Regions from separate parts of the Lelliottia sp. RD5 genome, predicted to be linked through region 1. Evidence: riboswitches for the same ligand, from Rfam matches in the RefSeq annotation. Region 1 holds a riboswitch; each other region holds the start of a gene.
What was found. Region 1 has a riboswitch for thiamine pyrophosphate ahead of thiC (phosphomethylpyrimidine synthase ThiC). Riboswitches for the same ligand answer to the same signal wherever they lie in the genome.
Positions count from the first base shown of each region.

Region 1 (10,635 bases):
GCGCCCGGTGAGCACACCGCCCCAGGTATCAAAGATCATCACCGACTGCGCGCCCGCTTTAATCTGCGCATTGAGATACAGCGTGACGCTTTTTGCCAGCTTATCAAGCAACGCGTGCAGGGCCAGCGGCTCGGCATACATCATCTTTTTAATGACGGTAAAGGCTTTGCTGCTGCCGCCTTCAACCATATAGGTCGCCAGCGTCCATGGGCTACCGGAAAAACCAATCAGCGGTACTTCGCCTTTTAGCTCGCGGCGAATGGTGCGCACCGCGTTCATCACGTAACCCAGTTCATCTTCAGGATCGGGAATCGGCAGCTTATCAATATCGGCTTTGCTCTTAATCGGAGACGTAAAGCGCGGACCTTCGCCCGTTTCGAAATACAGCCCAAGCCCCATGGCATCCGGGATAGTCAGGATATCTGAAAAAAGGATCGCCGCATCCAGCGGGAAACGGCGCAGTGGCTGAAGCGTCACTTCACAGGCCAGCTCCGCATTTTTGCACAGCGACATAAAATCGCCCGCCTGCGCACGCGTGGCTTTATATTCCGGAAGATAACGGCCTGCCTGGCGCATCATCCACACCGGGGTGACATCAACGGGTTGGCGCAGCAGCGCGCGCAGATAACGATCGTTCTTCAGTTCGGTCATTTTGCAGGTTCCTTAAGCATCTTACCGCTAGTGTATCACGTCATTCAGGCTTCATAGTCGGCCCGACACATTGCCACGGTATCTTCTATCAGACGACGCGCCACGGTGCCCGGTGGCGGTAACAGCGGTAAATTGTCGTAGCGATACCAGTTTGCTTCCAACAACTCTTTCGGGTCGATAACGATCTCGCCGCTGTCATAGTCAGCCATAAAGGCCGTCATCAATGACATCGGGAAGGGCCACGGCTGAGAGGTAACGTAACGCAGATTTTTGACTTTAATCCCGCTCTCTTCCATCACTTCACGCGCGACGGTTTGCTCCAGCGTTTCGCCGACCTCAACAAATCCAGCCAGTACCGTGTGAATACCATTGCGGTGGCGGACATGCTGCGCCAGTAAAATCGAATCATCACGACGAATAGCAACGATGATGCACGGTGCAATTTGCGGGTAATAGCGCTCACGGCAGTGGCTGCACAGCAGCGCCCATTCGGTTTTACTTGGATGCATAGGATGACCGCAATAACCGCAGAACTTATGCGAACGGTAGAATTCGGCTAACTGCACCCCGCGTCCGGCCAGCTGAAACAGGCCCGCATCATGATCCATAACCTGACGTACCGATCCCATATCCTGACGGCGATTCTGTTGGATCAACCACACAGCATCGCCCTGCCATTCACCGATCTTTAATGCGGATTGCCCCACAAGATCGAATTGCCCGGCGTCGCCGTAAGGTAACTCTCCGGCGGGCAACCATAATTTTTGCTCATGGCTGACGATCCACCAGCCACGATCTAATTTTTCAATTATACGATCCATATCTATTGCACTACCTTCGCTTCACAGGCATGTTGATAACAATATTCTTACAAATTTAGGCGGGCAGCTTTTAACCTTAACCTTGCGGAGTCAAACATGCTAAACCAGCTAGAAAGCCTGACAGAGCGCGTTGGAGGAAGTAATAAACTGGTCGATCGCTGGCTGCACGTGCGTAAACAATTGCTTGTTGCCTACTATAATCTGGTTGGCATTAAGCCTGGCAAAGAATCCTATATGCGCCTGAATGAAAAAGCGCTGGATAATTTTTGTCAGAGTCTGGTGGATTACCTTTCCGACGGCCATTTCAATATTTATGAACGTATTATCCGTGAAATGGAAGGAACGAATCCGTATTTAGCGGCGACAAAACTCTATCCGCAGCTGGAAGCGAACACCCAGCAGATTATGGATTATTACGACTCCGCGCTCGAAAACGCGATCGACCAGGATAACTATCTGGAATTACAGCAGGCGCTGTCCGATCTGGGCGAAGCCCTGGAAGGGCGATTTACGCTGGAAGACAAGCTGATTGCCCTCGTGCTGGACCACAATTTGAAAGCCAGTAACGAACATAACGTCGCGCGACCTGCTTGAGTTATTAATCGTTAACGCGTAGTTTACAAACACGCCCCTCTCTGGAGGGGCATTACACGAAATTTTTCACGCTGCTTTTTGGACAGATGAAGAATACGTGTAAATTCTTGTCGGAGTGCCCAGTGCGTAAGCCGGGCTGAGACCGTTAATTCGGGATCCGCGGAACCTGATCAGGTTAATACCTGCGAAGGGAACAAGAGTCAAAACTCATTACACAAAACCATTCAAGTTGCATCTCCCCAGGAGCTTACCGAGTAAGTGACTGAGGTGAATGAAGGCAGCCAGCGCAGAGGCCGCTTGAGTGATGAAGTGTAATCTCCTCTTGGTTCATCCGTTGTCTGACAAGCCACTTCCTTTACTTTTATGGAATGAGCTATGTCTGCAAAATTGACCCGCCGCGAACAGCGCGCACAAGCACAACACTTCATCGATACGCTCGAAGGCACTGCTTTCCCGAGCTCAAAACGTATTTATATTATCGGTTCACAGGCTGATATCCGCGTGCCCATGCGTGAGATCCAGCTCAGTCCGACGCTTCTCGGCGGCAGCAAAGAAAATCCGCAGTTTGAGGATAACGAAGCGGTCCCGGTGTATGACACCTCCGGCCCCTATGGTGATACCGACGTTGCCATCAACGTTCAACAAGGGCTGGTAAAACTGCGCCAGCCCTGGATTGACGCGCGTAATGACACCGTGGCGCTCACCGTTCGCAGTTCCGCATACACTCAAGAACGTCTTGCAGATGAGGGGCTTGATGAACTGCGCTTTACCGGTCTGCTGACGCCAAAGCGGGCGAAATCAGGAAAATGCGTCACGCAGCTGCATTATGCCCGCCAGGGTATTGTGACCCCTGAAATGGAATTTATCGCCCTTCGCGAAAATATGGGCCGTGAGCGTATTCGCAGCGAAGTGCTTCGCCACCAGCATCCGGGTGAAGGTTTTGGCGCGCGTCTGCCGGAGAACATCACGCCCGAGTTTGTCCGTGACGAAGTGGCCGCAGGTCGCGCCATCATCCCCGCCAATATTAATCACCCAGAATCTGAGCCAATGATTATTGGGCGTAATTTCCTGGTGAAAGTTAACGCCAATATCGGCAACTCCGCCGTGACGTCATCCATTGAAGAAGAGGTCGAGAAGCTGGTGTGGTCTACACGCTGGGGGGCGGACACGGTTATGGACCTTTCGACCGGGCGCTACATTCACGAAACCCGCGAGTGGATTTTGCGAAACAGCCCCGTTCCTATCGGAACCGTGCCGATCTATCAGGCACTGGAGAAGGTCAACGGGATCGCGGAAGATCTGACCTGGGAAGCGTTCCGCGACACGTTACTTGAGCAGGCGGAACAAGGCGTTGATTACTTCACCATTCACGCAGGCGTACTGCTGCGCTACGTCCCGATGACCGCCACGCGTCTGACCGGAATTGTCTCGCGCGGGGGCTCCATTATGGCGAAATGGTGCCTGTCACATCATCAGGAAAATTTCCTTTACGAACACTTCCGCGAAATTTGCGAAATCTGCGCGGCCTACGATGTGTCTCTTTCGTTGGGCGATGGGTTGCGTCCTGGCTCCATTCGCGATGCCAACGATGAAGCGCAATTTGCCGAGCTGCATACGCTGGGCGAACTGACCAAAATCGCGTGGGAATATGACGTGCAGGTGATGATCGAAGGGCCAGGCCACGTCCCGATGCAGATGATTCGCCGCAACATGACCGAAGAGCTGGAGCACTGCCACGAAGCGCCGTTCTATACGCTGGGGCCGTTAACGACGGATATCGCGCCGGGCTACGACCACTTCACCTCAGGCATTGGCGCAGCAATGATCGGCTGGTTTGGCTGCGCGATGCTCTGTTACGTCACGCCAAAAGAACACCTGGGCTTACCCAACAAAGAAGATGTCAAACAGGGATTAATTACCTATAAAATTGCCGCTCACGCCGCTGACCTGGCGAAAGGCCATCCGGGCGCGCAAATCCGCGATAACGCCATGTCTAAAGCGCGCTTTGAATTTCGCTGGGAAGATCAGTTTAACCTGGCGCTCGACCCCTTCACCGCACGCGCGTATCACGACGAAACCCTGCCGCAGGAATCTGGCAAAGTGGCGCACTTCTGCTCCATGTGCGGACCAAAATTCTGCTCGATGAAAATCAGCCAGGAAGTGCGCGATTACGCCGCGAAACAGGCTATCGAAGTGGGTATGGCCGATATGTCAGAAAACTTTCGCGCGAAAGGTGGTGAAATCTACCTTAAAAAGGAGAAGGCATAATGTATCAGCCCGATTTTCCCTCCGTCCCCTTTCGCTTAGGTCTTTACCCCGTAGTAGATAGCGTGACGTGGATCGAGCGGCTGCTTCAGGCGGGCGTTAAAACGCTCCAGCTACGCATCAAAGATAAACGCGATGAAGACGTTGAGACTGACGTGGCACACGCCATTGCGCTGGGACGCCGTTATGGCGCTCGCTTGTTTATCAACGATTACTGGCGACTGGCGATTAAGCATCAGGCGTATGGCGTGCATCTGGGCCAGGAGGATCTGCAAACCACCGATCTCAGCGCCATCCGCCACGCCGGTTTACGCCTGGGCGTTTCGACACATGACAATATGGAGATCGACGTGGCGCTGGCGGCACGACCGTCCTATATCGCGCTCGGACATGTCTTTCCGACGCAAACCAAGCAGATGCCCTCCGCGCCGCAGGGTCTTGAGCAACTGACTCGTCATATTGAACGACTGGCAGATTACCCGACCGTCGCCATCGGTGGCATTAGCCTTGAACGTGTCCCTGCGGTACTGAAAACCGGCGTCGGGAGTGTTGCGGTGGTCAGCGCGATTACTCAGGCTTCAGACTGGCAGGTAGCCACAGCACAGCTATTGCAACTGGCAGGAGCGGGCGATGAATGACAGTGACTTCATGCGTTATAGCCGCCAAATCATGCTGGACGATATCGCCATCGACGGGCAGCAAAAATTGCTCGCCAGCCGGGTACTGATTATTGGTCTTGGCGGTTTAGGTGCGCCGGCGGCGCAATATCTGACGGGGGCGGGGATTGGAACGCTGGTATTAGCTGACGATGACGATATCCACTTAAGCAATTTACAACGGCAAACTCTGTTCACGATGGACGATCTCGGTCAGTCAAAGGCAGAGGTGACAAAGCAGCGGCTCGCCAGACTGAATCCTGCTATTGAGCTTGTCGCCTTGAGGGAAAAACTCGCAGGCGAAAACCTTCGCCACGAAGTTGATCGTGCCGATGTGGTGCTGGATTGCACCGACAATATGGCCACACGTCAGGCGATAAACGCGGCTTGTGTTGCCCTCAACACACCGTTAATTACCGCCAGCGCAGTGGGTTTTGGCGGACAGCTCATGGTGCTGACGCCACCGTGGACGCAAGGCTGCTATCGCTGCCTGTGGGCTGATGACGATGAGCCCCAGCGTAACTGTCGCACGGCCGGTATTCTCGGCCCGGTGGTCGGCGTGATGGGTACCTTGCAGGCGCTTGAAGCCATCAAACTGCTGAGCGGTATGGAAACCCCACGCAATACGCTGCGGCTTTTTGATGCTCGCGTCGGGGGCTGGCGGCAACTGGCGTTACAACGCGCCAGCGGATGCCGTGTCTGCGGGGGACATCATGCGAATTCTGTTTAACGACGAACCGATGCAGTGTGTGGACGGGTTAACCATCGCCACACTGCTTGACCAGTTGCAGCAGCTAAAACCTGGCGTGGCGCTGGCACTTAACCAACAGGTCCTGCCGCGCGAGCAGTGGGAGCTTCAGCAGGTGCGCGACGGCGATCAGATCCTGCTTTTTCAGGTCATTGCGGGAGGCTGAGATGTTACGTATTGCTGATAAAACCTTTGATTCACATGTGTTTACCGGTACAGGAAAATTCGCCTCTCCACAGTTGATGGTGAACGCCATCCGCGAGAGTGGCAGCCAACTGGTGACGCTGGCGATGAAGCGCGTGGATCTGCGTAATCATAACGATGCCATTCTTGCGCCACTGCTGGAGGCCGGTGTGACCCTGCTGCCCAATACGTCTGGTGCAAAGACCGCTGAAGAGGCGATCTTTGCCGCACAGCTCGCGCGAGAGGCGTTGGGCACGAGCTGGCTGAAGCTCGAAATCCATCCGGATGCGCGCTGGTTAATGCCCGATCCTATCGAGACGCTGAAAGCCGCTGAATTGCTGGTCAAACAGGGATTTACCGTTTTGCCTTACTGCGGCGCAGACCCCGTTTTGTGTAAGCGCCTCGAAGAAGTGGGCTGCGCGGCGGTCATGCCACTCGGCGCACCTATCGGTTCAAACCAGGGGCTGGAGACCCGTGCGATGCTGGAGATCATTATCGAACAAGCCACTATTCCGGTGGTGGTGGATGCCGGTATCGGCGTGCCAAGCCACGCGGCACAGGCGCTGGAGATGGGAGCAGACGCGGTCTTGGTCAACACCGCGATTGCGGTGGCTGACGATCCGGTGATGATGGCGCGCGCCTTTCGTCTGGCGGTAGAAGCCGGTGTATTGGCGCGGCAATCAGGGCCAGGGTCTCGCCGAACACAGGCACAGGCCAGCAGCCCGCTAACCGGATTTCTGGAGGCGTACTCATGAGCACCTTTGTCGAACGCTGGCGACAACTCAATTGGGATGAGATCCGCCTGCGGATCAACAGCAAAAAACCTGCAGATGTTGAGCGTGCGCTGCATGCGCGCCATCCCACCCGCGAAGACATGATGGCACTGCTCTCCCCCGCTGCCAGCGCTTATCTGGAACCCATGGCACAACGTGCACAGCAGCTGACCCGCCAGCGATTCGGCAATACGGTCGGTTTTTACGTGCCACTCTATCTTTCCAATCTCTGCGCCAACGACTGTACCTATTGCGGCTTTTCGATGAGCAACCACATTAAGCGTAAAACCCTTGATGAGGTCGAGATCGCACGCGAGTGTGCGGCGATCCGCGAAATGGGGTTTGAGCATATTTTGTTAGTAACGGGGGAGCATCAGGGAAAAGTCGGAATGGACTATTTTCGGCGTCATTTCCCGGCTATTCGCCGCCAGTTCGCTTCATTGCAGATGGAAGTCCAGCCGCTGTCTGAGGACGAATATGCCGAACTTAAAACGCTAGGGCTGGACGGTGTGATGGTCTATCAGGAGACCTATCACGAAAAAATATACGCTCAGCATCACCTGAAGGGAAAAAAACAGGACTTCTTTTTTCGCCTGGAAACGCCGGACCGGCTCGGGCGGGCGGGAATTGATAAAATCGGCCTTGGCGCGCTGACGGGGCTGTCAGACAGCTGGCGGGTTGACAACTATATGGTGGCGGAGCATCTGCTATGGTTACAGCAACATTACTGGCAGAGCCGTTACTCGATCTCTTTCCCTCGTCTACGTCCTTGTACTGGCGGTATCGAGCCGGCATCGATCATGGATGAACGACAGCTGGTGCAGGTTATTTGTGCCTTTCGTTTACTGGCACCGGATGTGGAATTATCGTTATCAACGCGGGAAGCGCCCGACTTTCGCGATCGGGTCATTCCGTTGGCGATTAATAACGTCAGCGCGTTTTCGAAAACACAGCCGGGCGGCTACGCCGATGATCATCCTGAGCTGGAGCAATTTGCCCCTCATGATGGCCGTCGTCCTGAAGATGTTGCAAAGGCGCTTACGGCACAAGGGTTACAGCCGGTGTGGAAAGACTGGGATAGCTGGCTGGGGCGCGCCTCGCAGCTTCGTTGAAACGCTGTGCAACGACGCGGAAATTTGACAAAGCGGCTCGTAATAACGTGAGCAAGTGATTGTCGGACGAGGTGCGATTTTTTACTCTTATGCCGTCAGCAACGGATGCTGACCAGGGCGAAAAGCTCTTCCTCGTTTCGCCCTGCCTTCACATGATGGATGCCAGAAACGAAAAAACCCGCCATGGCGGGTTTTTTATTCACTATCACTTATCTGCTCAGGCTCTGGCCTTCATCGCTATTGTAAGCGCTAGCGAGATTATCGGCGATTACAGCGCGATAACGTTAACCGCTGACGGGCCTTTAGCGCCGTTCTCGATTGAGAACTCAACTTTCTGGCCTTCGTCTAAGGTTTTGAAATCGCTGCTCTGGATCGCTGAAAAATGTACGAATACATCTTTGCTGCCATCCTGAGGAGTGATGAAGCCAAAACCTTTTTCTGGGTTAAACCATTTTACTAAACCAGTCATTTTGTTAGACATAGATATTTCCTTTCTTATTTTAGAGCCACTCACGCGGCGAATTTGGCCTGTTTTTCAGAGTTTAACTTATGCGGCACTTAGGAGGAGGCTCATGAAGAAGGGGTATCCAGGATAACGCTTGAACTGAGGACTGCTTTACTAAAACTGCTTTCATAAGGTCTGTGTTCCAAACCGATGACGCATAGTAGGCTTGGTTTGATTTATTAAGCAAGGATTAATTTTCAACTGTTCTGGAGGCGTAAAACGAAAAGCTGCTGACAAGCGAAGCGAAAGACACGTTTTAGAAAGGCTGGATCTTATTGAATCTACAGATAAAAGCCCTGACCGTTGCAGCCAGGGCTTTTATGGTACTACGAACTTCAGATTTAACATTAATTGACTTAATAGTATTTACTGCTAATGGTACTGCTTTTAAATGTACACGTTTATTACAGATAATATTGGATACTGATACTAACTAATAGGCTCCTCTATTTACCGTTATACATATCCCGTCGGCCTGATAAAAGAACTCAAGGGCGACGACTTAAACAAGTACACTCCCCATCGCGACATATACTCTTTGATGCGTGGCCTTACTGCCGTTGCGACATTCTCTCAAAAAACATCGCAAATAGTACTAAAAAACATAGCCTTACATCGTCGCGCTTTATTCACTACTTTGCGATTTCATCTATCAACTACATGGCCTTTAAAGCATTAGCGAAGCAAGAATATTGGTTCATCTCACGTCGACTATCCCAAACAACAATACTTCGTGGCCTTCATCGCAATCCCCAGTAATACTCAACTTATATTTCCTGGATAAACAGCGAACTAGTTTCTCTCTGCTGTTGAGTACTAAGTTACTCACTTCCAAAATCAAGTCAATACTGTTTTTAATAACATGTTTTTTTTGACAGTAGTCATCAAATTATTCATCCGGGCGAATTTCATAGAGATTTTTTATAAGAGCCACAACAGATAAAGACACGGCATCGAGCCCTCACTTTCCCGTGACTAACCCACCTTGGGCCATGCCCACAGCTGAAGAAAAATTTCATATCGCGCTAAAATTGAAACCGGTTTCATTCAATTCCGATTTCTTTGTGATGCCTGACACACAATCGGGGTAAAGCGGTTGTTGAAGCCGTCTGCACGGGATAATTATCATTAAACACATATAGATCGAGGCTGACTATGAAGAATATCGTTTTGTGTTGTGCTGCGGGAATGTCTACCAGCATGTTGGTTCAGCGTATGAAAGACGCTGCGCAAAAAAAAGGTGTTGAAGTCACTATCAAAGCCGTTCCGGTTGCAGAGTTTAAAGACTATATCGCCACAGCCGACATCGTATTACTGGGGCCACAGGTAAAATACGAACTGGCAAAACTTCAGGCTCAGGCTGAACCGCTGGGTAAACAGGTCGCGGTGATCGATATGATGGATTACGGCATGATGAAAGGTGATGTCGTCCTTGAAAAAGCGCTTAAACTGCTGGAGCAATGAATGGAAGATTTAGAAACAACCATCATGGAGTTGCTGGTAAACGCCGGCGCTGCGCGCAGTGCTGCGCTGACGGCACTGCAACTCGCACGTAAAGGCGAGTTTGACGAAGCCGAAAAAGCGATGGAAGAGTCGCGCGAATATGTCAAACATGCGCACGTTATCCAGACACAGCTTATTGGGTTGGACGAGGGAACAGGAAAACTTCCGGTAAATTTGATTACCGTCCACTCTCAGGATCACCTGATGAATGCGATGGTGATTCAGGATTTGGCAGGTGACATGATCGAACTCTATCGCCGGTTGCCGCTTCTGAAGTAACCCTTTTCTCCCTTTTTTGTCAGACATAAAAAAACCCGCCGAAGCGGGTTTTTTATTAGCTCAAAGCACGATTAATCGTTATCAGAGCCGCCCAGACCTGCGTTCAGCAGTTCTGCCAGGCTTGCAGAAGCATCTTCCGCAGTGACCTGAGGTGCAGCTGGCAGTTCGCCCGCAGCACGACGACGCATACGATCCTGGTGATACGCATAACCCGTACCCGCTGGGATCAGACGACCCACGATAACGTTCTCTTTCAGACCGCGCAGTTCATCACGTTTGCCCGCAACAGCAGCTTCGGTCAGGACACGAGTGGTCTCCTGGAACGATGCAGCAGAGATGAAGGACTCGGTTGCCAGAGACGCTTTGGTGATACCCAGCAAGTCACGGGAGAACAACGCCGCCACTTTGCCATTCGCTTCCAGATCGCGGTTCGCAATCTTGACGCGAGAGTATTCAACCTGCTCGCCTTCCAGGAAGTCGGAGCTTCCAGCGCTATCGATGGTTGCTTTACGCAGCATCTGACGAACGATAACTTCAATGTGTTT
Region 1 is NZ_JBVYHQ010000013.1:11,831-22,465, reverse strand. It holds gene hemE (uroporphyrinogen decarboxylase) at 1-651, opposite strand, end outside; gene nudC (NAD(+) diphosphatase) at 696-1,472, opposite strand; gene rsd (sigma D regulator) at 1,569-2,066, shown strand; TPP riboswitch at 2,168-2,276, shown strand; gene thiC (phosphomethylpyrimidine synthase ThiC) at 2,442-4,334, shown strand; gene thiE (thiamine phosphate synthase) at 4,334-4,969, shown strand; gene AC0LWE_RS21950 (HesA/MoeB/ThiF family protein) at 4,962-5,717, shown strand; gene thiS (sulfur carrier protein ThiS) at 5,701-5,901, shown strand; gene thiG (thiazole synthase) at 5,903-6,673, shown strand; gene thiH (2-iminoacetate synthase ThiH) at 6,670-7,803, shown strand; gene cspE (transcription antiterminator/RNA stability regulator CspE) at 8,072-8,284, opposite strand; gene AC0LWE_RS21925 (PTS sugar transporter subunit IIB) at 9,464-9,772, shown strand; gene AC0LWE_RS21920 (PTS lactose/cellobiose transporter subunit IIA) at 9,773-10,090, shown strand; gene rpoC (DNA-directed RNA polymerase subunit beta') at 10,162-10,635, opposite strand, start outside.

Region 2 (10,635 bases), on a different contig from region 1:
AAAATGGTCATTATCGTGTCCTTAATGTGTCAGGGTTGCCGGTTTTTCCGCGCTGTTTTTGGCGGGGGCGGCGACAGGGAGATAGTGTTGTTCAGCGCTTTTCGACCATTGCAGGTAGCGCTGATAAAGTTGTTCAAAGCGTTGTGCTTGCTGAGGGCGCGGCTGAAGCGTGTTTTCAACTTTGCTCGCCATGTGCTGCTGCGCGGTCGGGATATCGGCGTGAATGCCTGCCGCGACGGCGGCAAAAATCGCCGCACCCAGCGCGCAGCACTGATCGGAGGCGACAATTTGCAGCGGACGATTCAGGACGTCGCAGCAGGCCTGCATGATCACCTGATTTTTACGGGCGATACCGCCCAGCGCCATCACCTCGTTTACGGCGATACCTTGTTCGGTGAAGCACTCCATAATCGCGCGCGCACCAAACGCGGTCGCCGCAATCAGGCCGCCAAACAGCGCAGGCGCATCGGTTGCCAGGTTGAGGTCGGTGATCACCCCTTTAAGACGCTGGTTGGCAAACGGGGTACGCCGACCGTTGAACCAGTCGAGCACCACCGGGAGATGATCAAGAGACGGATTTTTTGCCCACGCTTCGGTGAGCTGCGGGAGCAGCATTTTTTTGCTGGCATCAATGTGCGGTTTCAGTTCCGGATGCGTCGCGGCCAGTTGATCCAGCGGCCAGCCCAACACGCGTCCAAACCAGGCGTAGATATCGCCAAAGGCGGACTGCCCGGCTTCGAGACCGATAAAATCAGGGACAACGCTCCCGTCAACCTGGCCACAAATGCCTTTCACCGCGCGGTCACCCACGGTAGCTTTATCGGCGGTCAAAATGTCGCAGGTTGATGTGCCGATCACTTTGACCAGCGTATTCGGCTGCGCGCCAGCGCCAACGGCACCCATATGGCAGTCGAACGCGCCGCCGGAAATCGCGACATTTTGTGGCAGACCCAAGCGTTGCGCCCACTCTTCGTTGAGCGTGCCTACCGGGATATCGGCGGTGAAGGTGTCGGTAAAGAGCGGGTATTTCAGGCTCTGGTTGATAATCGGGTCGAGCTCATCAAAGAACGCAGCAGGTGGCAGGCCGCCCCAGCTTTCGTGCCAGAGCGATTTATGCCCTGCGCTGCAGCGCCCGCGACGGATATCCTCTGGTCGCGTGGTGCCGGACAGCAGCGCCGGAACCCAGTCGCACAGCTCGATCCAGGAGACAGCAGCTTGCGCCACGGCGCGGTCCGCGCGGGTGACATGCAGGATTTTTGCCCAGAACCATTCGCTGGAATAAATCCCACCGATGTAGCGCGAGTAGTCGGCTTTGCCCGGCTGATGGCATAAACGGGTGATGGCTTCGGCTTCTTCGACCGCGGTATGGTCTTTCCACAGCACGAACATGGCGTTTGGGTTGTCGGCAAATTCAGGACGCAGCGCCAGCACGCGGCCTTCAGCATCAACAGGCGCAGGCGTTGAGCCAGTGCTGTCCACACCGATTCCGACAATCTGCGCACGCTGTTCTTCACTCAACTCGGCCAGCACGGTTTTGATCGCCGCTTCCATCGATTCGATGTAATCACGTGGGTGATGACGGAACTGATTATTTGGCGCATCGCAGTAACGCCCCTCTTGCCAGCGCGGATACCATTCGACGCTGGTCGCTATTTCCTGCCCCGTACGACACTCCACCGCCAGAGCGCGTACCGAGTCACTTCCAAAATCGAGGCCAATCGCAATTGCCATTTCTGTTGCTCCATCAAAAAACGGGTATGAATCAACATTAGAGATTGAGGGAAAAAATCGTCAGGCAGGATCCGCTAATCTTATGGACTAAATTGCTGTTAAGGTTGAAAGTGTGACGCTGTGCAAATAATCAATGTGGACATTTCTGCCGTAGTTATAGACACTTTTGTTACTGCTGTTTCGCCTGAAGTGGCGGATAAATCTGGGATAAATGCTGAATTAAGGCGGATCGGAAAGCGCGCAGATGCAATGAACGTCTTTTAACGCCCCGTTTTTAGACCGCTTTTCTCGATATGGACAATTTGTTTCCTTCTTGACCGTTGGGAGTCACCAATTTATGGCCGAAATACAAAACGATCCCTTGCTGCCGGGTTACTCCTTCAACGCCCATCTGGTCGCGGGTTTGACCCCCATTGAAGCCGACGGTTATCTCGACTTTTTTGTCGATCGACCGCTGGGAATGAAGGGGTACATTCTGAATATCACCGTGCGTGGCGAAGGGGTGATCCACAATAACGATCGGCAATTTGTCTGTCGGCCAGGGGATATTTTGCTGTTCCCGCCGGGGGAAGTGCATCACTACGGACGTCATCCAGATGCCAAAGAGTGGTATCACCAGTGGGTCTATTTCCGTCCGCGTGCTTACTGGCAGGAGTGGCTGGCGTGGCCGGCGATTTTTGCTCACACCGGTTATTACCGCCCGGATGAGGCGCACCAGGCGCAGTTTCGCGAACTGTTTGCCCAGATTATTGATGCGCAGGTAGGGGGGCGTTACGCGGAACTGCTGGCGATAAACCTGCTGGAACAGCTGCTGCTGCGGCGCATGGAGGCGATCAACGCATCGCTTAACCCGCCGCTGGATCACCGCGTGCGCGACGCCTGCCAGTACATCAGTGACCATCTGGCGGACAGCCAGTTTGATATTGCGGGTGTCGCCCAGCACGTTTGCCTGTCGCCATCGCGTCTGTCGCACCTGTTTCGCCAGCAGCTTGGCGTCAGCGTGTTGAGCTGGCGAGAGGATCAGCGCATCAGTCAGGCCAAACTGCTGCTCAGTACAACGCGAATGCCGATCGCCACCGTCGGGCGCAACGTGGGCTTTGAAGATCAGCTCTATTTTTCGCGCGTATTCAAAAAATGTACCGGTGCCAGCCCCAGCGAATTCCGCGCCGGATGTGAATAAATAGTAAAAAAAATTAAACAAACAGGTGAAGTCCGGCAGTAACCAGTAAACTCTTCAGACAATTGTTGTCTTGACGCGGCAGGAAGCGCTTCGCAGAATCCCTGCTTCGTCATCTGACCGGAATCGTTATGCAGGCATTGCTGGAACATTTTATTACTCAATCCGTCGCGTATTCGCTGATTGCTGTCGCGCTGGTGGCCTTCCTGGAATCGCTGGCGCTGGTGGGATTGATTTTACCCGGGACAGTCATGATGGCGGGGCTGGGTGCCCTGATTGGCAGCGGGGAGGTTAACTTCTGGCAGGCATGGGCGGCCGGAATTATAGGCTGTCTGCTGGGAGACTGGCTGTCGTTCTGGCTGGGCTGGCGCTTTAAAAAGCCGCTGCACCGTTGGTCATTCATGAAAAAGAACAAGGCGTTGCTCGATAAAACGGAACATGCCCTGCATCAGCACAGCATGTTTACCATTTTGGTTGGGCGATTTGTCGGCCCCACGCGTCCGCTAGTGCCAATGGTTGCCGGGATGCTGGATCTGCCGGTTGCCAAATTTATCCTGCCCAATATCATCGGCTGCGTCCTTTGGCCGCCGTTCTATTTCCTGCCCGGGATCCTGGCCGGTGCGGCGACCGATATTCCCGTTGATGCCCAAAGCGGTGACTTCAAATGGCTGCTGCTAGCGACCGCGCTATTGCTGTGGGTGGGCGTCTGGCTGTGCTGGCGTTTATGGCGCAGCGCCAAAGCCGGGACGGATCGTTTGACGCACTATTTGCCGCGCAGTCGTTTGATCTGGCTTGCGCCGTTACTCCTGGGCGTTGCGGTAGTCGCGCTGGTGGCGCTGATTCGTCATCCGCTCATGCCGGTGTACGGTGAGATTTTACTGAAGGTGGTAAGTCGGTAATTTTTCTTCTTTTCGATCGCGGTTTTACCCTTCTCCCTGTGTGCATGTCGGCGGATTTTCTCCCTCTCATTGTGTGCAAGTCAGCAGATTTTCTCTTTCTCGCTGGGTGCAACTCGGCGGGTTTTCTCCCTCTCCCTGTGGGAGAGGGGCGGGGTGAGGGCATCAGACGATTCAGTGCCTAAACCGGCTGCGCATGTATCCCCAGCAGCGCTGAGGCGCTGGCGTTTCCGCTAAGCAGCGCTTGCGTTTCGCCATCCCAGGCGATGCGCCCGTCGGCAATCACCACCGCTCGTGGCGCAATGCTGGCGGCGTCTTCCACGCTGTGCGACACCATCAGCATGGTGAGTTGCTTCTGTTGACACACGTCCTTCACCAGCTGCAGCATCTCTTGTCGCAGCGCGGGATCGAGGGCGGAGAACGGCTCATCAAGCAGTAAAATCGGCTGCTCCCGAACCAGGCAGCGCGCCAGCGCCACGCGCTGACGCTGGCCGCCGGACAGCTCTCCCGGCAGGCGATCGCTCAATTCCGTCAACCCCATTTGCTGTGCAATAGCATCACATTTTTGACGTTGCCCCTCCGTCAGTTTCAGCCCCGGATCCATTCCCAGCCCAATGTTCTGGCGGACGGTCAGATGGGTAAACAGATTATTTTCCTGAAACAGCATCGACACCGGACGCTGCGAGGGGGGCGTGTGAGTATGATCTTGACCGTTAATCGTCATCTCTCCGCGCGCGGGCGGCAGGAAACCGGCAATCAGATTGAGCAAGGTGCTTTTGCCTGCCCCACTGGGACCGAGAATCGCGATCATTTCACCTTGCTTCGCGGTCAGGGTAAAACGCATTGGCAGGTGCTGGTAAAGCCAGGTTACATCAGTCAGTTTTAGCATCACGCCCCGGTAGTTTTTCGATAACGGTGAACAAGGTAAAGCACAGCAGCAGAAGCAACAGCGCCGTGACAGCGCCGTCCTGACTGCGATAGGAGCCTATTTGCTGGTAGAGCCAGAACGGCAGCGTGCGGAAATCGTCATTGCCAAACAGCGCCACGACGCCGAAATCGCCAATCGACAGCACGCTGGCAAAGGCCAACGCCTGAGCAATCGGGCGTTTTAGTGCGCGGAGTTCGACCACTTTCAACCGCTGCCAGCCGTGCATTCCCAGTGACTGACAAAGCAAAGTGTAACGGGCGCTGACGTCGCGCATCGGATTTTCCAGCACTTTGAGCGCGTAGGGGATCGCCATCAGCGCGTTGGTGAAAATCACGATGCCGTCCGCGTGAGCGGGCAGGCCGATAGTGCTGTTAAACAGTAAGAAGAAACCGGTCGCCAGCACAATGCCCGGCATCGCCAGAATCAGCATTCCGCTCAGCTCAAGCGCCTGTCCGGCGACTCTGGCCTGACGCGCGTACAGCTCACGGCTGCTCCACAACAGCATCATTGTCAGCAGGACGCACAGCAAACCGGCACCGATGGCAATGCGCAGCGAGGTGCCGGTTGCTTGCCACAGTACAGGCTGTTGCAGCACGGAAATCACATTCAGATTGAGGCCATCTACCACCACCGCGAGCAATGGCGGGAGCATCAGCAGCAACGCCAGCGCGATCAGTACGATGTCCGTAACCCGGCTGCGCCAGCGATCCTGCGGGTCACGCCAGCCGCTGACCTGATGGCTACCCACCGCGATCGCTTTGCTCAGGCGCTGGCTGAGCAGCACCAGCCCCAGACAGCAGAACATCTGAACCATCGCCAGGATCGCCGCACGGCCCGGATCGTAGTCAAAGCTGAGCGCCTGATATATCGCGAGTTCAATGGTTGTTGCCTGAGGCCCGCCCCCCAGCGACAGCACCGTTGCAAAGCTGGCGAAACAGAGCATGAAGATCAACGCGGCAACCGGGGGGATCTGGCGGCGCAGCCACGGCCATTCGACAAACCGGAAGAACGGCCAGCCGCGCATACCAAGCTGTGCGGCGAGCTGGCGCTGTTCACCGGGAATATTTTCCAGTGCCTGTAAAAACAGTCGCGTCGCCATCGGCATATTGAAAAAGACGTGGGCCAGTAAAATGCCCTGCAGACCGTAAGGCGAGAAGGTCCACTCGATACCAAAAACACTCAGTAGCGAAGCGATCCACCCCTGGCGGCCGTAAACGCTCAGAATGCCAAACACCGCGACCAGCACTGGTAAAATCAGCGTCATGGCGCAAAGGCGCAACAGGATTTGCCTGCCGGGGAAGCGTCGGCGGTACAGGGCGCGAGCCAGAAAAATCGCCGGCACGACGGAAATCAGCGCAGAGAGAAACGCCTGCCAGAAAGAGAAACGCACGACATGCCACAGATAGCTGTCATGCCAAAGCGCGACGAGATCGCTCTCTGGCGCGTTAAACCACAGCGCCAGAAAAGCACCCAGGCTGACGGCCACCATTAACGTGGCGGCAATCAGCCCCGGAATCAGCCAGCCGGGGATCAGCGGCTGACGGCGCGTTGCCATTCACTGATCCATGCTGCGCGCTGGCTGGAAACCTGCTGCGGGGTAAATTCCAGCGTCGTTTGTGGTTTGGTCAACTGATCAAAGCCCGCAGGCAGCGTCACGTTGGTCACCGGATACATCCAGTTGCCGGTCGGGATCGCATTCTGGAATGCCGGTGAAACCATAAATTTCAGGAACTTTTCAGCCAGTTCAGGCTGTTTGCTGGCTGCCGTACGTGCGGCCACTTCCACCTGCAAATAGTGCCCCTCAGAGAAATTCGCCGCCGCGTAATGGTCTTTTTTCTCTTCGATGAAGTGATATGCCGGCGAGGTGGTGTAGCTCAGAACCAGGTCGCTTTCGCCTTTGAGGAACAGGCCGTAGGCTTCGCTCCAGCCTTTGGTGACGGTAACGGTTTTCGCCGCCAGCTTCTGCCACGCTTCTGGCGCGTTGTCACCGTAGACTTTTTGCATCCACAGCAGCAGGCCCAGACCCGGCGTGCTGGTGCGCGGGTCCTGGTAAATCACGCGCCATTTCTGGTCGCTTTCAACGAGTTCTTTCAGGCTCTTAGGCGGATTCTTGAGTTTGTTTTTGTCATACACAAACGCGAAGTAGCCGTAATCGAACGGCACGAACGTGTCATTTTTCCAGCCGCCGGGAACGTTAACCGCCTCGGAGGGCACGCCGCTTTTGGCGAACAGTTTGGTTTGTGAGGCCGCGTCCAGCAGATTATTGTCGAGGCCCAGCACCACGTCGGCTTTGCTGTTTTTACCTTCCATGCGCAGACGGTTCAGCAGCGAGACGCCGTCTTCCAGCGCCACGAATTTCATCTCGCAGTTGCAGTCGGCTTCAAAGGCTTTTTTGACGACCGGTCCAGGGCCCCAGTCAGCGGCGAAGGAGTCGTAGGTGTAGACCGTTAACACGGGCTTGGCAAAAACAGGCAGCGCAAACAGCGCCAGCAGGGGGAGAACTTTTTTTAACACTTTGCACCTCAAAGTTGAGTGGCAAAGGATTTTGAGCGACAGCCTCAAATCCCTTCGCCGGCGTTATCCGGATCAGGTTCGACGGGTATTATCTCAGCGCACATCATTGATGCAGCACCCCGTTGAGAACAGCAGTAGTGTAATGACTTGGTGAATATTACGAAAGTGTTATGGTTCCGGCGGTGCAAACCAGGCTGATTTAAAGTCAAACCAGCCTAAGGTGTTCATTCTCAAACCGCGCATACTGCGCTGCCCCTGGATCATCAGCCAGTGGTGGATCAGCGGAACCATCGCCTGCTGCGACAGCAACTGCTGGCACCAGACGGCGAGATTCATCTCCCCGGCCCGCCATTGCGCGGCGTCCTGCTGCCAGTCGCGGGCAATACAGTGCTGGATCAGCGGAATTTCAAACAGATGTGAGAACAGGGAGAAGTCGAGCGGCAAGGTGAAATTCGCGCTGTTGAGCCAGATATCGCTCACCGCTTCGCCGCGATGCCACTCATCGTATTCCACTTCCTGAATCTCGAGCTTCACGCCCTCTGCCGCCAGCAGTTTGCTCATGATTCTGGCGATAAAACGGTGCTCAACGTGTTCGCGATAATAGGTCAGGGTGATGGATTCCAGCCCGGCGGGTTTCTCGCCGCGTCCGGGGCGGGCATGGTGCCAGCGAGGAAGCAGCCCATACGCCGGGAACCAGTAAGTCTGGTGCTGATCTTCCGCCTGATAAATCAGATTGGCGGGGGCGAGAATTTGGCTCACCCACTGGCGCACCTCTCGACTGGCTCCGCGATGCGTGCGGGCATCAAACAGCAGGTAGTAACAGCCCTCTTCAAGTCGGCTCTCAACGGCTTTTTCGCCTTCGGTGGGGCCTTCCAGCGTCAGGCCTGGACTGAACTCTTCGCTGATGTCGGGCAATACCCAGACATTCACTTCGTCAATCAGTGCGCGATAACCAAAGTAGTCATCAAAGGCGCGGATCTTGAGTTGATTATTGTTGTTGCGCGTCACCGCATAAGGGCCCGTGCCGACAGGCTGACTGGAGAAATGAGGCATCGATTGCCACTCGTGCGGCAAAATCATCGACGGCACATAGCCCATCAGCCATGGCAGCCACTGATCGGGCTGCGAAAGTTCGATGTCCAGCGTCCAGGCCGTTGGCGAGTGGATGCGCGAGATATGAGAATAGAGCGGCAGTTCGCGGGCACGTTGCAGCGACGCGATAACATCGTCCATTTCCAGCTCACGTCCATGATGAAAATGAATGCCTGGACGCAAAAAGAAACGCCAGTGCAGGGGCGAAAGCTGTTGCCAGTGGTGAGCAATATCGGCTTCCAGTTCCCCGTTTTCCTCATTTATGCGCGTCAGGCCACTAAAGATCTGCCTCGCCATGTGCGTTTCGGATCGACGTAATGCGCTGCCGGGTAACAAATTTTTCATCGGGCGATAGTAGAGAACGCGCAGAATATGGCGTCCCTGGCGGAAGCTACGCCCCAGATGGGACACCAGCATTTGACGCACCGCAGCCTTATCGCCGACCAGTTGCACCAGCTGATCAATCCGATCCTGCTCCAGCAGATCCTCGGCGCGCTGTTGTTGCAGGGCTAGGCCGGTATAGAGGAACGTCAAACGCGAGCGTTTACCGCGCCCGGCTTCGGCTTCCCAGTTGAGCCAGCCCTGCTGCTGCATGGTGTTGAGCAGCGTGCGCATATGGCGGCGTGAACAGTTCAGGAGTTCAGCCAGTTCGTTGAGCGTGGTCTCCCGCTCCAGGCCTTCGCAGCATTGCCAGAGGCGGATGAATTGTTGTTGCAGACGACCTGACGCCATAAAAGGGGAACTCCTGCCAAAAAATCATCAATTTATTAATCCCTATATTAAGCCAATAATCATTTCCGATGAAGCAAGGGAGTGAATGATGAAGAGGTCAACCGCACGTCAGTTTTATCAGCAGTACTTTTTAGCGACAAAAGGAGTGTCCTGGCTGGCCCGCCAGTGCGCCGAGCAGCGGCTGAAAATGCTGGAAGAATTGATGCAGTGGGAGGTTACGCAAACGACCTCGGATCGCTGACTTGCCTCGATCATGTGTGACTGAGTATTGGTGCTTATCACCCGCCAGCAAAATGTTTTTGCTGGCTTTTTTCGTTTACTATTCCCTCTGTTTTTTCGTTTTAACAAGGATCTGAGCATGCTCTGGTTGATGACGATGGGTCGGCGCCTGAATGGGGTGTACGCCGCTTTTATGCTGGTGGCGTTTATGATGGGCGTGGCGGGAGCGCTTCAGGCTCCGACGTTGAGCCTGTTCCTCAGCCGCGAAGTCGGCGCGCAGCCGTTTTGGGTTGGGCTCTTTTATACCGTCAACGCCATCGCCGGGATCCTGGTGAGCCTGTGGCTGGCAAAACGCTCGGACAGTCAGGGCGATCGCCGCAAGCTGATTTTGTTTTGCTGTGCGATGGCGATCGGTAATGCGCTGTTGTTCGCGTTCAACCGCCATTATCTGACGCTTATCACCTGTGGCGTGCTGCTGGCATCGCTGGCCAATACCGCTATGCCACAGCTCTTTGCCCTGGCGCGCGAGTATGCCGATAACTCGGCACGAGAAGTGGTGATGTTCAGCTCAGTAATGCGTGCGCAGTTATCCTTAGCGTGGGTCATCGGCCCGCCGCTGGCGTTTATGATCGCGCTGAATTATGGCTTTACCGTGATGTTTTCTATCGCGGCGGGGATTTTTGCGATCAGTCTGGTGCTGATCGCGTGCGTACTGCCGTCGGTTGCCCGGATAGAGCAGGCGACCGATAAACCCGTGACGCAGATTAGCGGCTGGCAGAACAAAAATGTGCGCATGTTGTTTATCGCCTCGACGCTGATGTGGACTTGCAACACCATGTACATCATCGATATGCCGCTGTGGATCAGTAACGATCTGGGTTTGCCGGACAAGCTGGCGGGGATCTTGATGGGGACGGCCGCCGGGCTGGAAATTCCCGCGATGATCCTGGCGGGTTATTACGTCAAACGCTTTGGTAAACGCCGGATGATGGTGGTGGCTGTGGCGGCAGGGGTGTTGTTTTATCTCGGGTTAATTATGTTTCACAGTCGCGAAGCGCTGCTGGCGCTCCAGTTGTTTAACGCGATTTTCATCGGAATTGTCGCCGGGATCGGCATGCTGTGGTTCCAGGACCTGATGCCTGGAAGAGCAGGGTCAGCGACGACGCTTTTCACCAACAGTATTTCAACCGGGGTGATTCTGGCGGGCGTGATTCAGGGCGCGCTGGTACAAAGCTACGGACATTTTGCGGTGTACTGGGTGATTGCGGCAATTTCTCTATTAACGCTGGCGCTCACCTGCCGGGTGAAGGATGTGTGAAAGGAGAAGGGGTAGTTTAAAGCCTGGT
Region 2 is NZ_JBVYHQ010000006.1:122,384-133,018, forward strand. It holds gene araA (L-arabinose isomerase) at 1-11, opposite strand, end outside; gene araB (ribulokinase) at 22-1,731, opposite strand; gene araC (arabinose operon transcriptional regulator AraC) at 2,069-2,911, shown strand; gene AC0LWE_RS17750 (DedA family protein) at 3,040-3,807, shown strand; gene thiQ (thiamine ABC transporter ATP-binding protein ThiQ) at 3,986-4,693, opposite strand; gene thiP (thiamine/thiamine pyrophosphate ABC transporter permease ThiP) at 4,677-6,287, opposite strand; gene thiB (thiamine ABC transporter substrate binding subunit) at 6,263-7,246, opposite strand; TPP riboswitch at 7,278-7,378, opposite strand; gene sgrR (HTH-type transcriptional regulator SgrR) at 7,415-9,070, opposite strand; gene sgrT (glucose uptake inhibitor SgrT) at 9,159-9,311, shown strand; gene AC0LWE_RS17780 (sugar efflux transporter) at 9,429-10,607, shown strand.
Region 2: another riboswitch for thiamine pyrophosphate. It lies ahead of thiB (thiamine ABC transporter substrate binding subunit); the one in region 1 lies ahead of thiC (phosphomethylpyrimidine synthase ThiC).

Region 3 (10,635 bases), on a different contig from region 1:
TCCAACTGTCATTCATGATGTTTGTTGAATGGTTTATCTGGGGCGCCTGGTTTGTGCCGCTGTGGCTGTGGCTGAGCAAAAGCGGCTTTACCGCTGGCGAAATTGGCTGGTCTTACGCCTGTACCGCCATCGCTGCCATCCTCTCGCCGATTCTTGTTGGCTCCCTGACCGACCGTTTCTTTGCCGCGCAAAAAGTATTGTCGCTGCTGATGTTTGTTGGTGCTGCCTTGATTTATTTCGCCGCACAGCAAACCGAATTCAGCAGCTTCTTCCCGCTTCTGCTGGCCTATTCACTGACCTACATGCCAACCATCGCGCTGACCAACAGCATCGCCTTCTCCAACGTGGACGATGTGGAAGCCGACTTCCCGCGCATCCGCGTGATGGGCACAATTGGCTGGATTGCGTCGGGTCTGGCCTGCGGGTTCTTACCGCAAATGATGGGTTATAACGATATTTCTGATACCAATATTCCACTGCTTATGACGGCAGCGAGCTCTGTCGTACTGGGTGTCTTCGCGCTGTTCCTGCCCAACACGCCGCCGAAGAGCACGGGGAAAATGGACATTAAAGTCATGCTGGGGCTGGACGCGTTGATCCTGCTGCGCGACAAAAATTTCCTGGTGTTCTTCTTCTGTTCATTCCTGTTCGCAATGCCGCTGGCGTTTTATTACATCTTCGCTAACGGGTATCTCACTGAAGTCGGCATGAAAAATGCCACCGGCTGGATGACGCTCGGCCAGTTCTCCGAGATCTTCTTTATGCTGGCGCTGCCGTTTTTTACCAAGCGCTTTGGTATCAAAAAGGTTCTGTTATTAGGTCTTATCACCGCCGCCATCCGTTACGCCTTTTTCGTCTTTGGCGGTGCGGACGAGTACTTCACCTACGGCCTGCTGTTCCTCGGTATTTTGCTGCACGGTGTGAGCTACGACTTCTATTACGTCACCGCCTATATCTACGTGGATAAGAAAGCGCCAGTGCATATGCGCACCGCCGCGCAAGGATTGATCACGCTGTGCTGTCAGGGTTTTGGCAGTCTTTTAGGCTACCGCCTGGGCGGCGTGATGATGGAAAAAATGTTTGCTTATAAAGAGCCGGTGAATGGGTTGACCTTCAACTGGGCCGGAATGTGGGCGTTCGGCGGCATCATGATCGCCGTTATCGCCGTGCTGTTTATGCTGTTTTTCCGCGAATCGGATAAAGAGATCACCGCAATTGAGGTGGTTGATGGCGATACCGCGCTGACACGAGGGGAAGTTAAATGAAAGTAGAACGTATTCTCGGTGCCCTTTATGGGCAGACGCTGGGAGACGCAATGGGCATGCCGTCGGAGCTGTGGCCGCGCAGCCGTGTCAAAGCGCACTTCGGCTGGATAGACCGCTTTTTGCCGGGGCCTGCAGAGAACAACGCCGCCTGCTATTTTGGTCGCGCGGAGTTTACCGATGATACTTCCATGGCACTGGCGCTGGCCGATGCCATCATCGAGTGCGACGGACAGATTCATGCTGACACCATTGGGAAGCACATCCTGCTGTGGGCAAACCGGTTCGATGCCTTCAACAAAAATGTGCTCGGCCCGACGTCTAAAATTGCGTTGAACGCCATTCGCGACGGGAAGCCCGTCAGTGAACTGGAAAATAACGGCGTGACGAACGGTGCGGCAATGCGCGCCTCACCGCTGGGCTGCCTGCTCCCGGTCACCCGTCTTGAACATTTTGTGGGTCAGGTTGCGCTCGCATCCAGCCCGACGCACAAATCGGATCTGGCGATTGCCGGTGCGGTAGTGATTTCGTGGGCGATTTCCCGCGCGATAGACGGCGAGTGCTGGCAGAACATTGTCGACGCCCTACCCGGCATTGCGCGCTACGCGCAAGAATCCAACGTTACGACCTTTAGCGCGTCGCTGGCAGCACGTCTCGAACTGGCGTTGAAAACCGTACGTGAAGCCAACGGCATCGAATCCGCCAGCGAGCGGATTTATCAGCTGATCGGCGCAGGAACGAGCACGATCGAATCCGTTCCGGCCGCAATTGCGATGGTAGAACTTGCCGGCACCGACCCCAATCGCTGCGCCATATTGTGCGCCAATCTCGGCGGCGATACGGACACTATCGGGGCAATGGCAACGGCCATTTGTGGCGCATTACACGGTGTTCAGGCCATTAACCCGGAATTTAAAGCTGAACTGGATGCGGTCAATCAGCTCAATTTTGAGTATTACAGCGAAAAACTGCTGCACTATCGGGAACAAAGAGAGGGCACATGAACACAGGATTTTCCCGCCGTCTTGAGTCGCTAACAGCACAGCGTCCGGTGACGATACTGGGCGCAGCGGTCATCGACGTGATCGCCGACGCTTACGCCCTGCCCTGGCGCGGCTGCGATATTGAGCTTAAGCAACAGGGCGTTAATATTGGCGGATGCGCGCTGAATATTGCCATCGCGCTGAAACGTCTGGGTATTGACGCGCAAAACGCGCTGCCGGTGGGGCATGGTGTTTGGGCGGATATCATTCGCAACGCGATGGCAGCGCAGGATCTGCATAGCGCGGTGGAAGCCGAAACGGGCGATAACGGCTGGTGCCTGGCGCTGGTTGAGCCAGACGGCGAGCGCACGTTTATGTCGTTCAGCGGTGTGGAAAATCAGTGGCAGCAGCGCTGGCTGGACACACTCGTTGTGCCCGCAAATAGCCTGGTCTATTTATCCGGCTATCAGTTGGCCGCACCCTGTGGTGAGTTGCTCACCTGCTGGCTGGAGCAACTGCGCGACGTCACCCCGTTTATCGATTTCGGCCCGCGCTTCGAAGATATTCCGGATGCATTAATGGCGCGGATTATGGCCTGCAAACCGATTGTTTCGCTTAACCGTCAGGAGGCGCATATCGCCGCCGCGTGTATTGGCGCTGATGACGCGTCACTGGGCAAAGCCTGGCAGAAGCGCTATGGCTGCCCGCTGATCGTGCGTTATGACAAAGACGGCGCGTGGTATTACGACGGCGAAAACACCGGCCATGTGGCGGCGTTTCCCGCAACCGTGGTGGACACGATCGGGGCAGGCGACAGCCACGCGGGCGGAACGCTTGCCGGGCTAGCGGCGGGCTGGGGCTTTGCTGATGCTGTCGCGCTGGGAAATGCAGTGGCGGCGTGGGTCGTCAGTCACCGCGGCGGCGACTGTGCGCCGACGCGCGAGGCATTACTCCTCGCACACAAAGACATATAAATCGCTTCGGCAGTAGCTGATGCTGTACTCAATGGGCCGGTGTTGCTGGTCAAGCGCAACCTGCTTGATCACCAGCACCGGAATTTTTTCGTCCATGTTGATATGCTTCTGGAACTCACTGTCCGGCATCCGGGCGCTCACACGAGAACGCGTGCGCTGCGGGAAAACGTTTTGGCTACGGAAATAGTCATACAGTGAAATACCAATTGCATCCGGGTCGTGAATGAGTCCAACCGGAACCCAGGACTCTTCAATGGAGACCGCATCTTCGTCCACGTAGCGAATGCGTTTAAGCATAAAAACGTCACTTTGCGGAGCGATGGACAATTCCCCCGCCACGTCATCCGGGCATTTCACGATCCGCTTGTTGACCCACAGCGTGTCAGGTTTTTTGCCACGCAACACAACCTGCTGAGAAAATCCGCGCGCCTCTTTCAGCGAGTATTCAAAGATATTGTTGATTTGCGTCCCGTAACCGCGGGCGCGCGTCACCACGCCCTCTTCTTCCAGCGCCTGCATCGCTTTACGCACGGTGATGCGTGACACACCGGTCAGTTGGCTCAAATCGCGTTCACCCGGCAAAATATTGCCATGCTCCAGCGCGCCGCTACGGACGGCGTTTTTTACCGTCTCGGCGAACTTGAGGTATAACGGAGTATTATCCGCTGCCGCAATACGTTCATTTAGCTGAGCAATTAACCGGGTATGCGCTTGTTCCATCTCTCTTTTCCAGGCCGAAAATCCTTATCCAGTATACTCGTTCGGGGCATTACCACCATGCATGAAAATGGTGTACCGGGCCAATACCGTGACCGACTTCGAGACTGTCAGCTTTTTCCAGCGCGCGCGATAGCCAAATTTTGGCCTCCATCACCGTATCCTCCCAACTATCATGACGTGGGCGGAGTGCAGCCAGCGCTGCCGATAGCGTGCAGCCGGTACCATGGGTGTTTTTGGTCATGACGCGTGGCGCGGTGAATCGCTGGATACGCTCACGCGTGAAGAGCCAGTCCGGGCTTTCAGGATCGTCAAGATGGCCGCCTTTCATCAGCACTGCCTCGCAGCCAAGCGCCAGAAGTGCGCGCCCCTGCTCTTTCATCTCGTGCTCGGTACGGGCATGAGGCGCATCCAGCAGCGCCGCCGCCTCCGGCAAATTTGGCGTGATCAGCGCGACGTGCGGCAGAAGATGTTTTCGCAGAGTTTCGACTGCAGCAGGAGATAGCAGCGGATCGCCACTTTTCGCCAGCATCACCGTATCAAGTACCACGTTTTTAACGCGATAATGTTTGAGGCGCTCCGCGACCGCTTCCACGATATCCGCCTCTGCCAGCATGCCGATTTTGGTGGAATCAATGCGAACATCGCTGAACACAGAGTCCAGCTGGGCACCGACAAAATCCGGTTCGATACGATACACCGACTGCACGCCGCGCGTATTTTGCGCCACCAGTGCGGTAATGACCGAGCAGCCATACGCCCCAAGGGCGGAGAAGGTTTTCAGATCCGCCTGAATCCCGGCGCCACCACTCGGATCAGTGCCAGCAATGGTTAATGCGTTGATACGTTTCATGCCTGCACCTCCAAGTTCCAGAGTGCGTCAATAAATGTGCAGGCAAAGCTTCCCGGTCCACGGCTTTGTTTGATAGCCACGCTTCCGGCGTGTTTCATAAACCCGCATGCCGCGGCAACATTGTCCAGCCGGTCGCCAGGCAATGAACAGCTTGCCGCGACAACGGCCGATAGCGCACAGCCGGTCCCCACGACGCGCGTCATCATCACATCGCCCCCGGTGATGCTCTGCGTGCGTTGCCCATCGGTGATGTAATCCACTTCGCCCGTCACCGCGACAATGGCATTGGTCTGTCGGGCAAGGGCTATCGCGGCAGGCAACGCACTGGAAGCGGTATCGGTGGTGTCAACGCCTCGCCCACCGGCGCTCATACCGGCAAGCGCGAGAATTTCCGAGGCATTACCGCGGATCGCCGCAGGTTTGAGTGAGAGGATTTGCTGGCAAAAACGGGTGCGGTACGCAAGCGCACCCACGGCGACGGGATCCAACGTCCACGGTTTTCCAGCGGCCACTGCACTTTCAATTGCCCGACGCATCGCTTGCGCGCGCGGCGCGGTCAGCGTTCCGACGTTGATCAGTAAGGCATCAGCCATCGCGGCAAATTGCTCTGCCTCTTCGGCTTCAATCACCATTGCGGGAGACGCGTCAAGTGCCAGCAATACGTTGGCCGTAAAGGTTTGCACCACATCGTTGGTCATGCAGTGTGTGAGCGGGGAACGCGTACGGAAGTGATGTAAGGCGTGTAAATCGAGTCGGTCAGGCTGCATATTTCGCTCCTGCCTTGCGCGAAGAAGCGATAACCCTAAAAGTCACCTGACTTCCCTACGCTGGCATTATCCAGATCAGGTGGTACGGGTATTTCTCAGCCTTCACAAGGAAGGGCACCCCGAGTCAAATTACCTAAAACATCAGTAATCGGGACAGCGTAGAGGAAGTGATTATCTTAAGCAAGCGTCTTAGCCCCCTCTTTCCCGATCATAAAATGCTGTAAACATTTATTATTTCAGGCGTACTTAGGTTGAGTCACTACCTATATATGTAAACATTAAATATCCTTGATTTTTTAGGATTAATAATCTTTCCCCCATGAATAAAACCCTATTCACGCCCAACTCTTCAGACTATTACAAACAAAATAAAATCAATTAAAACAACGCTATATATAATAATCAGTCAACCCATAATTACTTATTCATTCGTATATTACGTGATCTAAATCAAATGCAAATGAAGCGAATTACGGGATAGTTGCCCAAGGTAACCAATTCGTTTCTGTGTAAGAGTCGCTATAAACTTAATGATTTATAATAATATGGTAGAAAATGTTAAAACTTATTATTGTCTCGGCAATCGTATCGATTTCCCTGGTCGGCACAGGGATTTTTATCGGCGTGATATATAAAAATACGGTTAGCAATATGGCAGAAAATTGCATCAGCCAATGACTGGGATTTCATTGTCTCGTCATTATGGAAACAACCACTTTAAATGCCTAACCACTACAAATAACCTGGAAACAACCAGTTTATTTCACAGTGTCGTTTAATAAAAACATATTAGGATCAATGAATGATGAAGATGATATTAGCGGTTTTGGTTTGCGCGGCGACGCTTTCGGGTTGTACGACAGAATCACAGCGCATTGCCAATTGCACAAGTACGGGTGTAAGCCTGGATACGTGTTATAAAGTTGAGCATGATAATCAAAATGTTATCCGCGCCGCAGCACTTCAGAATGCGTACAACCGTTCAGCTGTATACGCGCAGCAATATGATAATAAGCATCATCATCATGGTGTAGATCAACATGCGCAGGCCGCACACGTTGCCGATCCATTACGTGAAGCGTCATTCTCGGCAAATGGAATTCATGCAACGGTCAGTAATGGTTTCTTTACTGCCACTATTAACGGCAAAAAAGCCACAGTAAAACGTTTCAATGCCAATGCTTACGAAATTAAAGGCGCGGGATATGTTCTTTCTATTACCCTGGACGACAACGGAATTACCGATGCGTCATGGAATAAGACGCAGGGCAGAGACAATGGATTACTTCAGGTCATTCAGAAGTAACGTACGGGCGGCCGAAAAAGCCGCCTTTATCGCTTTCATCAGCGCGGCTTTTGAGTGCGCGGATCTGTGAGATTTTTTTCTGTGTTTTGATACGATAAAACTACAGCAAAAACATCGATTTACCTCCCCTTCGCCAACACCTTTACATTGTAACAAAACAGTAAACAAATTAACCATTGAGCCACGCGCCAAAAGGCTCTATATTGGCCGCGTTTTTTACCTGACCCATCCTTAACTAACTATTAATTCAATCGAGGCGTATAAGCCAGCCCCGGTTGTAGGAGTGATATGATGACGGATAAAGTCCGTATTGACACCGTAGATGCCCACAAAAGCAACGAAACCTATCTGGCCCGTCAGGCCGAGTTTGAATCGAACGTCAGGAGTTATCCTCGCAAGCTGCCTTTAGCGATTACTAAAGCAGACGGCGTATGGATTACCGATGCAGATAATAAAGAATACCTTGACTGTCTTGCAGGCGCTGGCACCCTCGCGCTTGGCCATAACCATCCTGATGTGCTGAAAAGCATCCAAAATGTCATTACCAGCGGCTTGCCGTTACATACACTGGATCTGACAACTCCGTTGAAAGACGAGTTTTCTGAATATCTGCTCTCTCTGCTCCCTGGCCAGGGTAAAGAATATTGCCTGCAGTTCACCGGCCCATCCGGCGCTGACGCCGTTGAAGCTGCGCTGAAGCTGGCGAAAAAAGTGACCGGCCGTAGCAGCATTATTAGCTTCTCCGGCGGCTATCACGGCATGACCCACGGCGCGCTGTCCGTGACAGGTAACCTGTCACCGAAAGAAGCGGTCGATAACATGATGCCAGAAGTGCAGTTCATGCCTTATCCGCACCAGTACCGCTGCCCGCTGGGCATTGGTGGTGACGCGGGCGTGAAAGCGCTGACTTACTATTTCGACAACCTGATCAACGACGTTGAAAGCGGCGTGCGTAAACCTGCGGCCGTGATTCTGGAAGCCGTTCAGGGTGAAGGCGGCGTGAACCCGGCTCCGGCTGAGTGGCTGCAACGCATTCGTAAAGTGACTCAGGAACACGGCATTCTGCTGATCCTTGATGAAGTTCAGGCGGGCTTTGCACGTACTGGTAAGTTCTTCGCCTTTGAACACGCCGGTATCGAGCCAGATATCATCGTTATGTCTAAAGCCGTCGGTGGCGGTCTGCCGCTGGCCGTTCTCGGTATCAAAAAGCAGTTTGATGCCTGGGCGCCAGGTCATCACACTGGTACTTTCCGTGGTAATCAGTTGGCGATGGCGACCGGCCTGACGACGCTGAAAATTCTGAAAGACCAGGACATTGCCGACAAGGTGGCTGCACAGGGCGAGTGGCTGAAAGGCCAACTGGCCGAATTGCAGAAACGCTATCCGGTGATTGGCCACGTACGCGGTCTGGGTTTGATGATCGGTATTGAGATCGTGAAACCAAACGAAGCGCCCGATCATATGGGTAGCTTCCCGGGCGATGGCGAGTTGTCCGCGCTGATTCAGAAAAAATGCTTCGAAGCCGGTTTGATTCTGGAACGTGGTGGCCGTGATGGCGTCGTGCTGCGTCTGTTGCCGTCCCTGCTGATCAGCGAGCAAGAGCTGAACGTCTTCCTGGATAAATTTGAGCAGGCCCTGCTTGCTGCGGGCGTTCGCCCCGCGTAAACGGAGTTATTGAACACGATGTCTGATTCAAACCCAATTCTGTCGTCATCGGCGCAGAGCATCGAGGCCTATCAGCAGGCTATCGAGCAAAGCTCTCAGGCGGTTATGCAGTGGCTACAACAGTCTGAAATGTATCAGGGGAAAAACGTTGCCGAACTGCGCGACAACATTTCTCTGAATTTCGGGCAGAAAGGCCTCGGCAACGAAGCGGCTATTGCGCGTGCCGTTGAGTATTTCCTGAAAGACAGTCTGTCTGTGCACCATCCACAGTGCGTAGCGCATCTGCATTGCCCAAGCCTGGTGGTCAGCCAGGCGGCGGAAGTGCTGATCAACGCCACTAACCAGAGCATGGATTCCTGGGATCAGAGTCCTTCAGCCACCATTATTGAAATGAAGCTGATCGACTGGCTGCGCACCCGTGTTGGCTATCAATCCGGTGATGCAGGCGTGTTTACCAGTGGCGGGACCCAGAGCAATCTGATGGGGCTGATGCTGGCGCGCGATGCTTTCTTCGCGGCTAAAGGTCATTCGATCCAGCAGGACGGTTTGGTTGGCGATCTGCGCAAAATCCGCGTGTTATGTTCTGAAAACGCACACTTCTCGGTGCAGAAGAATATGGCACTGCTGGGTCTTGGCTATCAGTCTGTTATCCAGGTGAAAACAGACGATTGTTCACGTATGGACCTGAACGATCTGGCTGCTAAAATTGCGCACTGCAATGCTAACGGCGAGCAAATTCTGGCAATCGTGGCAACTGCGGGCACTACCGATGCGGGTGCAATTGATCCGCTGCGCGCGATTGCTGAGATGGCTGCAGAACAGCAGATTTGGGTGCATGTCGATGCGGCATGGGGCGGCGCGCTGCTGATGTCAGAGAAATATCGTGACTATCTGGACGGCATTGAACTGGTGGACTCGATCACTCTGGACTTCCACAAGCAGTTCTTCCAGACCATCAGCTGCGGCGCGTTTCTGCTGAAAGAAGCCCGTCATTATGAGCTGATGCGTTACCAGGCGGCATACCTGAACTCTGAGTTCGACGAAGAGCAAGGCGTTCCGAACCTGGTGTCCAAATCATTACAGACCACGCGTCGCTTTGATGCGCTGAAGCTGTGGATGAGCCTGGAAGCGTTAGGTCAGGAGCAGTATGCCGCGATTATCGATCATGGCGTCACGCTGGCGCAGGAAGTGGCTGTGTATGTGCAGAACCATAATGCACTGGAACTGGTCATGCAGCCGCAGCTGGCAAGCGTGCTGTTCCGCTTCCGTCCTGAGCATGATCTGAATGATGCAGCTATTGCATTGTTGAATCAGAAAATTGGTGACGCGCTACTCGATTCTGGTCGTGCGAACGTCGGTGTGACCGAGCACAACGGTGTGACCTGCCTGAAGCTGACGCTGCTGAATCCAACGGTAACGATGGATGATGTTATCGTGCTGCTTTCACTGGTAGAACGCACCGCGCAAGAAATTCTGGCAAAATAATCTTGCTTGTTCCCCTCTTCTCATGGAGAGGGGAACAATTTTAGTCAATCGAAAGCGCCCTCTACACGCATGCCGACACGGAGAATTACCGTTCGCTGCGCTGAGTGCACATCATCGTTTTACTTTTCGGCCGCCTGACGGTACTCATACGAGCTATAACCCGCGGTGTAATAGATGGCAGCGGATTTAACAACATCATTCAGAATGGCACCATCTATAGAAACGCCAGCCAGATGAAGGCGTTTAACGCATGCCTGCATCTCTTTGACGCTAGTCATACCAAATCTCGCCACCAGCAATGTTGTACCCGACCTTCTTCCCACTAATGACGCATCCGTGACAGCAAGTATTGGGGGGGTATCAACGATAACCATCTCATAATGCTCGTTGGCCCATTTTAGTAGCTGCTGGAAATCATCCCCGATGAGCAACTCCGAAGGGTTAGTCGGCGCCTGGCCGCAGGTCAGCACATCAACGCCACCGGGCGCATAGTGCTGTATAGCTTCCTGATATCCCCCTTTTCCCATTAACACATCAGCCAGACCGCAACGGTTGGTGAGCGAAAATATCTGATGGACATAACCTTTGCGCATATCTGCATCGATAAACAGCACTTTCTGCCC
Region 3 is NZ_JBVYHQ010000003.1:368,204-378,838, reverse strand. It holds gene AC0LWE_RS12725 (nucleoside permease) at 1-1,265, shown strand, start outside; gene AC0LWE_RS12720 (ADP-ribosylglycohydrolase family protein) at 1,262-2,266, shown strand; gene AC0LWE_RS12715 (PfkB family carbohydrate kinase) at 2,263-3,219, shown strand; gene AC0LWE_RS12710 (GntR family transcriptional regulator) at 3,193-3,939, opposite strand; gene thiD (bifunctional hydroxymethylpyrimidine kinase/phosphomethylpyrimidine kinase) at 3,989-4,789, opposite strand; gene thiM (hydroxyethylthiazole kinase) at 4,786-5,556, opposite strand; TPP riboswitch at 5,592-5,688, opposite strand; gene AC0LWE_RS12695 (hypothetical protein) at 6,359-6,862, shown strand; gene AC0LWE_RS12690 (diaminobutyrate--2-oxoglutarate transaminase) at 7,151-8,527, shown strand; gene AC0LWE_RS12685 (pyridoxal phosphate-dependent decarboxylase family protein) at 8,546-10,012, shown strand; gene etk (tyrosine-protein kinase) at 10,132-10,635, opposite strand, start outside.
Region 3: another riboswitch for thiamine pyrophosphate. It lies ahead of thiM (hydroxyethylthiazole kinase); the one in region 1 lies ahead of thiC (phosphomethylpyrimidine synthase ThiC).